One region of the Methylosinus sp. is20ea genome, then DNA from elsewhere that is predicted to be linked to it. Evidence: predicted binding sites of a transcription regulator. Region 1 holds the regulator's gene; the other holds the start of a gene.

Region 1 (4,414 bases):
CGCGCTTTTATTTCGCGGCGCCGCGACGCGAGCAGGCGCTGGCCGAGGCGGTTCCCTTCTTCGCCCGCTTCGCCGAGCGCATGCGCGGCAATTTCGCCCGCCAGGACGGGGCGGCGCCGCCTTCGCTGACCGAGGAGGGGCTGCTGCAGCGCTCGCTGATCGGCGATTTCGACGAGGTGGCCGAGAAGATCGCCGCCTATCGCGAGGAGACGGGCGCGCGGTCGATCTTGCTGAAGCCGATCTCGCGGGATGCGGAGAAGAATTTGCGCTCGCTCGAGGATTTCGCGCGGCATGTGCGGCCGATGCTGGGGGTGGAGGCGGCGGCGGCGCAGTGAGGGGGATTTGAGTTTGGTGTGGACTTGACCCTATTTCGAGAGGCGTCGCGCGAACTCGCGTTCTCCGAGACGTATGATAGGGGACGCTGGACATCTCGTGAATGTCGCGCTTTAGCTGGCGCCCGATCATGGTTCGGCTGTCGTATTTCTATCTTTTGTGATCTATTTAAACGCGGTAGGGTGCTTTATGGCTCAAAAACCGCACGATGAGATCGTTTCGGCCTTTACGGAGGAGCAGGCGTCCCGTCTTACCGGGATCACCGTGAACCAACTCCGTTATTGGGATAAGACGCGACTGTTTTCCCCGCAGTTTGCGGCCGCCGATCGGCGTGCGCCATTTAGTCGCGTCTATTCGTTTCAGGATATCGCTGCCTTACGAGTGCTGAATGTGCTCACAAAGCAGTATTCCGTGTCTGTGCAGCATCTTCGCGAAGTGGCAAAAAAGCTGTGCGCGATGGACAATGGCGCTTGGGCTCGAACAACTCTGTATGTTCTCAAGCGGAAAGTGAATTTTGTGGACCCTGCCGACGGGAAGCAAAAAGAGATCGTGAGCGGGCAATATGCGATTGGAATACCGCTCGAAAAAGTCGTTTCTGACACCAAGCGCGACGTGCAGCAAATGTCGGAGCGCTCTTCTTCGATGATCGGGATGGTGGAGACGCATCGCCACGTCGTTAGTAATTCTCCGGTAATCGCTGGAACACGAGTCCCTGTGAAAGCGATCAAGAGCTTTGCCGACGCTGGATACACCGTCGAGCAGATCCGATCTGAATATCCGACGCTTATGAGAGAAGACATAGAAGCTGCAATTTCCTACAAGTCGAAAATCAAGGCCGCGTGATAGAGAAGAATTGCCTACGTTTGTTCCTCGACGAATGCGTGCCGGACGGCGTCGGGCGCGTCTTTTCTGATGCGGGGCACCATGTGATCTTTCTTCGAGAAGCGGGCGCGCGAGGCTCGCCAGACCCACTTGTTTGCACATTAGCGGAGGCAAACGCCGCCATCCTCGTGAGCCTCGACGGCGATATGAAGCAACTCGCGAAAGAAAACGGGATCAGCAAAAAGCGATTTATAAATCTGAGCCTTATCAAATTTTCCTGTGAAACCGTGAAGGCTGCGCAGCGCGCCGTTGACGCGATGTCGGTGATCGAGCACGAATGGCAACGAAGCCGAGGCCACGAAGGAAGGCGCGTTTTCATCGAGATTTATCCGGGAACGATCTCGATCAAGCGGTGAATTTGCCTTGGCGCTTGGCCGATACGGGGACTCGCGACACCACCCTTGCGGAACGCACCGAGAACGCCTATCCTCCTGTTCATGATTTGTTTATGAAGGCGCGCCATCATGCGCGCGCCAGATGGAAGCGCGCCGCAGGCCGGGCGGCGCCGGGGGTTCTCCTATGCTGACCAAGAAACAGAGCGATTTGCTGCGCTTCATCCATGAGCGCCTGAAGGAGACCGGCGTGCCGCCCTCCTTCGACGAGATGAAGGACGCGCTCGATCTGCGGTCCAAATCCGGCATTCACAGGCTCATTCTCGCGCTCGAGGAGCGCGGCTTCATTCGTCGTCTGCCCAATCGCGCCCGCGCGCTCGAGGTGCTGCGCCTGCCCGAATCGGCGACCCCCCGCGTCGCCGCGCGCGGCGGCAAATTCTCGCCCTCCGTCATAGAGGGCGCGCTCGGCCGCATGCGGTCGGTCCCGGCCGGGGAGCCGGAGTCCGATCAGCAGGTGGCGATCCCGGTCATGGGCCGCATCGCCGCCGGCACGCCCATCTCCGCGCTGCAGAGCCGCAGCCACACCATCAATCTGCCGCCGGACATGCTCGGCGGCGGCGAGCATTTCGCGCTCGAGGTGCGCGGCGATTCGATGATCGAGGCCGGCATTCTCGACGGCGACGTCGTCGTGGTGAAGAAGCAGGACACCGCCGACACGGGCGATATCGTCGTCGCCCTCATCGACGAGGAGGAGGCGACGCTGAAGCGCCTGCGCAAGCGCGGCGCTTCAATAGCGCTCGAGGCCGCCAATCCGGCCTATGAGACGCGCATTTTCGGGCCGGATCGCGTACGCATCCAGGGCCGGCTGGTCAGCCTTCTGCGCAAATACTGAGGTCGGGCTCGCCGCCACGATCTCGCCGCCCTTTGCGGCCATGTTCCCGGCCTCGCGCGCTTCTCGCGCGCGGGCCTTTTCGCGCGGCGGACAAGCGAATAAGGCGTGTCTCGAGCGTATCGCGCCTCGCGTAGGGGCGCGCGCTGCGTCGCCCGCGGCTCTTGCGGCCGCCCCGCCTCTTTCTGCATGGACGCCCGCCTCTTTCTGCATGGACGATGGAATGTCGCACTCGACCGGCCCAATGCGCGAACTCGAAGGATCGAAGCCCATGGCCGTCGGCCGCCGTCTGCATTTCGCGCGCCCCTCGCGCCGCTGGCTGCTGGCGCTCGGCGCCGTCGCGGCGGTGGCGCTCGGAGCCGCGCTCGCGCCCTGGACCTTCTCCACCAGCGCGCTGCTCGAGGAGATTTCCGGCCAGCTCAACGCCTCTTCCGGGCTCTATATCGCCGCCAAGGGGCGCTCGACCTTCTCGCTGCTGCCGCGCCCGCACATCACCATCGACAGCATCGCCTTCGCCGATCCGACCGCCGCGCTCACCATCGAGGCCGAGCGGCTGCACGGCAATGTGCTGCTCCTGCCATTGCTCGCCGGCCGGCTCGAGATCGCCGACGTCGAGCTGATTCGCCCCTCGATCGAGGTCGATCTCGACCGCAAGCCGATGACCACCGCCGGCGCCGCGGTGCGCGCTGCGGCGGCGCGGCCTTCGACGCCCGCGGCCGAAAAAGCGGACCGCGCGCGGCTCGGCGGCGTCTCCATCGTCTCCGGCGTCGCGCGGCTCAAATATGCCGGCGGCGAGGAGACGCTCCAGGACATAGACGCGACGCTCGACTGGCGCACCGTCGGCTCGCCGGCGACGCTCGACGCGGCCTTCTCCTGGGGCGGCGAGCGTCCGCGCGCCATGCTGTGGGTGCTCAAGCCCGGCGCGCTGTTGCGCGGCGAGCAGACGCCGGTCACTGTGAGGCTCGATTCCGACAGCTTGCGGCTGGAGGCGGAGGGTTTCGGCCAGCTCGGGGCCAAGCCGCGCTACATGGGGCGTCTGAGCGGCTCCTCGCCGTCGCTGCGCCATGCGCTCGGCCTCGCCAAGGTGAGCGCGCCGCTGCCGGGTCCTTTCGAGAATGTGCAGCTCTCCGCCAAGGCCAGCGTCGGGCTGCGCGATTTCCAGCTCACCGATCTGAAGCTCTCGGCCGACGACAATGAGTTCGAGGGCTCCTTCGCGCTGCGCCACGAGGGCGACAAGCCGATCGTCCATGCGACTCTCGCCAGCAATTTCGTGTCGCTGAAGCCGATGATCGCCGATCTGCCGGCGCTCTCCGGCGCGGACGGCCAATGGAGCCGCGACGCTTTCCTACTGCCGGACATTCAGGAGGCTGACGTCGATCTGCGCCTCTCGGCGACGCGCGCCCGCATATTGCGGCTGAACCTGGAAGACGCCGCGCTGTCGCTGCTGCTGCGCGGCGGCCGCCTCGAGCTCGCGCTCGCCGAAGCGCAGGCCTATAAGGGCACGGTGAAAGGCCGCGCCACTTTCGCCGCCAATGCGGCGGGCGCCCTCGAATTCCACGGCAATGGGCAATTGACCGGCGTCGACGCCGGCGCGCTGGCCTGGGACCTCGCGGCGCGGCCCGATCTCGGCGGCGCGCTGGACGCGACCTTCACGCTCGACGCGACAGGCGACAATGTCGCGCAGATCATGCGCGATCTCGACGGCCGCGCCAGCCTCTCCCTGTCGGAGGGCGAGGTCGGCGGCATAGATCTCGAGCGCGCGCTGCGCCGCATCGACAAGCGGCCATTGTCGAGCGCGATGGACATTCGCTCCGGCCATTCATTGGTGGACCGCGCCAGCGCGACCATCAAGATCGTGAAGGGAACGGCGAACATAGAGGATGGCCAGGCGCATGGGCCGGGCTTCTCGCTGGCCTTCGCCGGCCAGACGCGCATTCCCGAGCGCAGCCTCGCGATGAAGGCGCAGGCCAATGAGGCG
Region 2 (4,414 bases), 400 kb from region 1:
CCGAAGCGCGCGGCCTCGCCGTCGTCGATCTGCAGGCGCGCCTCTCGGACGGCGGCGCGCGGCGGCCGGAGATGACCGACGACGGCCTGCATTTCTCCCCTCTGGCGGCGAAGCTATGGGTCGAGGCGGCAAGCCAAGGCCTTTCTCGAGAGCTCCTCTCTCGAGAGCGCCTCTCGCGCGGGGTCGCCTGAGCGCGGCGCGCCCTATGTAACGCCCCGCGGCGTCCTCCACCGGCGCTCGCGCTCACGCCACACCCGAAGGAGGTCGACACATGGGTCTCTTCAATTTCTGGAACAACTCGAAGAGCGGCGAGCCGATCGCCAAGGACGCGCCCTCGCCCAAGGGCGCGACTGAAAATGCCGCGGCTCCGCCGGAAGAATTGAAGAAGGAGATCGAGAAGAAGGGTCTCGACGCCTCCAAGATCGAAATCTCGGTCGAGGGCGACAAGGTGAAGCTCGGCGGCAAGGCGCCTTCGACCAGCGAGGCCGAGAAGATCGTGCTCGCGGTCGGCAACACCAAGGGCGTCTCGCAGGTCGAGAGCAATATCGTCGTCGGCAAGCAGGAGACGGAATCGCTCTTCTACAAGGTGCGCCAGGGGGACACGCTGTGGAAGATCGCCGAGACGCAATATGGCCACGGCAAGGGCGGTAAATTCGAGGAGATTTTCGCCGCCAATCGCCCGCTGCTCTCCGATCCCGACAAAATCTATCCCGGCCAGGTGCTGCGTATTCCCAAGATCGAAGGCGCGGCCGGTCAGGCCAGGGCGTAACGCCTTGTCGCGCGGCTTCCCGCGAGGAAGCCGCGCGTCACGCGCTGCGGCGCATCGGGAAAAAACGAAAGCAGGTGCGGGAGCAAATCCTTGAAAGCCTGCATCTTCTCCCCTCGACGACGTATTGCCTCGACGGAGAGAGCGCTACATATTCCGCGCCCCGGCCGAAGCCATATCGTCTGAGATCGAGGCGAAGCGTGAGCGTCCACACCGATCGTCATCTGCGTTTTGCGACATTGATCGCCGCGATTTCGTGGATCGCCACGATTTCGTGCGCGACGAATGCGGGCGCTGAAACGCCGCCGCCAGCGCCGAGCCCCGCCGCCGAGCTGCCGCAGCGCCGGCCCGGCTTCTGGCGGATCACCACGATCTCGCCGGAAGTAGGATTGCAGACGCATGAGGTCTGCATCGAGGTCGGCGACGGCATCCTCGGGGCCGCTCGCGAGAATTGCGCGAAGCCGACCGTCGAATCGGCTCGAGGCGAATTCATCGTCACATTTTCTTGCGACCTCGGCGGCGCGCGCGAAACGACGAGCCTCCTCATCACGGGAGATTTCACGAGCTGGTATCGCGCTCAGTCGAAAATCACGCTCACGCAAGCCGGCGGCGTCACGCGAGAACGCTCGGGCTTCACCATCGACGCGAAATTTCTCGGCCCGGAATGCCCGAAAGCGCCGGGGCGGTGATGTCGCGGGTCACTTCTTCGGTGCGAGGCCGATGATATAGGCGGAAAGCGAATCGATCTCGTCCGGCGTGAGGATGAGATTGGGCATTTGCCGATGTGAGCTGCGCAAAAAGACCTCGAGCGCGAGCTCGGTGGTCGAGGGCATGCGCGCCACATCGACGAAGCTCGGCGCCTTGGAAGCCTCGTCCTTGGCCGGCGTCTTGTCGTCTATGCGGTGGCATTCGACGCAGAGCGACACGGCGAGGCGTCGCCCCGCCGTCGGATCGGTCGATTGCGCGATGGCCGGCGCCGCCATGGCGAGCAAGCCCAAGAAAGTCGGCGTCACCAAATTCATCCCGCTCTCCCTTCAGATCGTGAAATCCCGGCGCTTGAAGATCGACACCAGCGTGATTCCTTTTTCGGCGAGCTTTTCCGCCGCACCTTCCTCGCGGTCGATGACGACCAGCGCGCGCGTCGCGCGCGCCTGCGGGTGCTCCTCCTTCATGCCGGCGATGGCCTCGATGATGGAGCCGCCCGTCGTCGCCACATCGTCCACGATCAGCGCCTCGCCGTCCTTGGGCACATAGCCGTCGATGCGCTCCCGCGCGCCATGGCCCTTGGCCTCCTTGCGCACGAAAAAGGCCTCGACCGGCGCGCCCTTGGCAAAGCTCACCGCCGCGATCGCCGCCACCATCGGCACCGCCCCCACGGCGAGCCCGCCGACGCCGGCGATCGACTGCGCCTTCATATAGTCCACGACGATGTCGGCGATGAGATGCGCGCCCTCGGGCAACATGGTCGTCTGGCGGAGCTGGAAGAGATAATTGCTCTTGCGGCCCGAGGAGAGCGTGAAATCGCCGCGCAGCAGCGAATGCGTGTCGATCAGCCGATGCAGCCGCGCCCAGCGCGGATCGGCGGGATCGAGGACGGCGTCGGGACGGGAGGGCGCGCGCGTGTCGCTCATAGGCTGTCGAAACTCCGCTGTCGATCGAAGAAAAACGCCGGGAGCCGGCTCTGGACCCTTACGCCGAGGAACTCGCGGACTTCAAGCTGGTTCCATGCCGCTGTCGGCGCCGGCGCGTCTTCGGCGTATCTTCGGCGCGTCGTCTGCGCGCGTCTCCGCGGGAAAATTCATGCGGAACAAAAAAAGAACTTGGCGACGAGAACAAATGGGATACAATCTCCCCATCGAGCTTCGTATCCGATCCCGATCCGATCATCACAAGTCTTTCGCCGCTCTCTCGCTTCCGGGCCGCATCTCGCGTTGCGCCTGCCGCCCTGCCTGTGCCAGAAGGAATCATCGCCGTGAGCCAAGCCAATCTCCGCCTCGTGGAAGGAACCTCCGTGGACAAGACCAAGGCGCTGGACGCCGCTTTGTCGCAGATCGAGCGGGCCTTCGGCAAAGGCTCGATCATGCGGCTCGGCAAGAATCAGAAGGCCGTCGAGATCGAGACGATCTCCACCGGCTCGCTCGGGCTCGACATAGCGCTCGGCGTCGGCGGCCTGCCGCGCGGCCGTGTCGTGGAGATCTACGGGCCGGAATCATCGGGCAAGACGACGCTGACGCTGCATGTGATCGCCGAGGCGCAGAAGAAGGGCGGCGTCTGCGCCTTCGTCGACGCCGAGCATGCGCTCGATCCGGTCTACGCCCGCAAGCTCGGCGTCAATCTTGAGGAATTGCTGATCTCGCAGCCCGACACGGGCGAGCAGGCGCTGGAGATCACCGACACTCTGGTGCGCTCCGGCGCGGTGGATGTGCTCGTCGTCGATTCGGTCGCCGCGCTGACGCCGCGCGCCGAGATCGAGGGCGAGATGGGCGATGTGCAGCCCGGCCTGCAGGCGCGTCTGATGAGCCAGGCGCTGCGCAAGCTCACCGCCTCCATCTCGCGCTCCAACACGCTCGTCATCTTCATCAATCAGATCCGCATGAAGATCGGCGTGATGTATGGCTCGCCGGAGACGACGACCGGCGGCAACGCCTTGAAATTCTACGCGTCCGTCCGGCTCGACATTCGCCGCATCGGCTCCATCAAGGACCGCGACGAGGTCACCGGCAACCAGACCCGCGTCAAGGTCGTCAAGAACAAGGTCGCTCCGCCTTTCAAGCAGGTCGAGTTCGACATCATGTATGGCGAGGGCATCTCCAAGGTCGGCGAGCTCGTCGATCTCGGCGTGAAGGCCGGCGTCGTCGAGAAATCCGGGGCTTGGTTCTCCTATGACAGCCAGCGTCTCGGCCAGGGCCGCGAGAACGCCAAGACCTTCCTCAGGCAGAACAAAGAGGCCGCCGAGCGGATCGAGCAGGCGATCCGCGAGAATTCCGGCCTCATCGCCGAGCGCATCCTCGACGCCGGCGGCGAGGAGGATGGCGCCGGCGCGGAGGAGTAGCGCGCCGCCGATCGAGCGTCTCGCGGCCGCGGTGTTTCACTTCGCCGGCAAATGCTCTAGAAGGGCTCGGTTCGCGCCGGGCCTTTTCCTCATCCCCTGCGACGGTTACGGCCGAGCGCGCGTTCGAGGGCATTTGAGCCGAACCAGCGGGCGACAAGAACCGATATGAGTGGCGTCAACCAGATCCGTTCGACCTTTCTCGACTATTTCTCGCGCAATGGACACGAGAAGGTCGCATCCTCGCCGCTCGTCCCGCAGAACGACCCCACGCTGATGTTCACCAACGCCGGCATGGTGCAGTTCAAGAATGTCTTCACCGGTTTCGAGAAACGCCATTACGCGCGCGCGACGACCGCGCAGAAATGCATGCGCGCCGGCGGCAAGCACAATGACCTCGACAATGTCGGCTATACGGCGCGCCATCTGACCTTTTTCGAAATGCTCGGCAATTTCTCCTTCGGCGATTATTTCAAGGAAGGCGCGATCGAGCTCGCCTGGAATCTCGTCAGCCGCGAATTGGCGCTGCCGCGCGAAAAGCTGCTCGTCACCGTCTATCACGACGACGACGAGGCCTTCGGCCTGTGGAAAAAGATCGC

What was found. The regulator LexA, encoded in region 1, represses DNA repair genes until DNA is damaged. The targets are predictions, from matches to a motif close to TGTTCNNNNTGTGTTCNG.
Region 2: recA (recombinase RecA) is a predicted target of LexA. The motif match lies at 2,570-2,587, and genes of this name have one in related genera.

Annotation. Positions count from the first base shown of each region.
Region 1 is NZ_AP046088.1:2,589,771-2,594,184, forward strand. Features, by position in the region: gene AC6IY7_RS11975 (LLM class flavin-dependent oxidoreductase) at 1-335, shown strand, start outside; gene AC6IY7_RS11980 (DUF433 domain-containing protein) at 523-1,176, shown strand; gene AC6IY7_RS11985 (DUF5615 family PIN-like protein) at 1,197-1,571, shown strand; gene lexA (transcriptional repressor LexA) at 1,735-2,439, shown strand; gene AC6IY7_RS11995 (AsmA family protein) at 2,708-4,414, shown strand, end outside.
Region 2 is NZ_AP046088.1:2,193,141-2,197,554, forward strand. Features, by position in the region: gene AC6IY7_RS09995 (SGNH/GDSL hydrolase family protein) at 1-191, shown strand, start outside; gene lysM (peptidoglycan-binding protein LysM) at 272-769, shown strand; gene AC6IY7_RS10005 (DUF3617 domain-containing protein) at 844-1,455, shown strand; gene AC6IY7_RS10010 (c-type cytochrome) at 1,465-1,788, opposite strand; gene pyrE (orotate phosphoribosyltransferase) at 1,801-2,397, opposite strand; gene recA (recombinase RecA) at 2,739-3,818, shown strand; gene alaS (alanine--tRNA ligase) at 3,984-4,414, shown strand, end outside.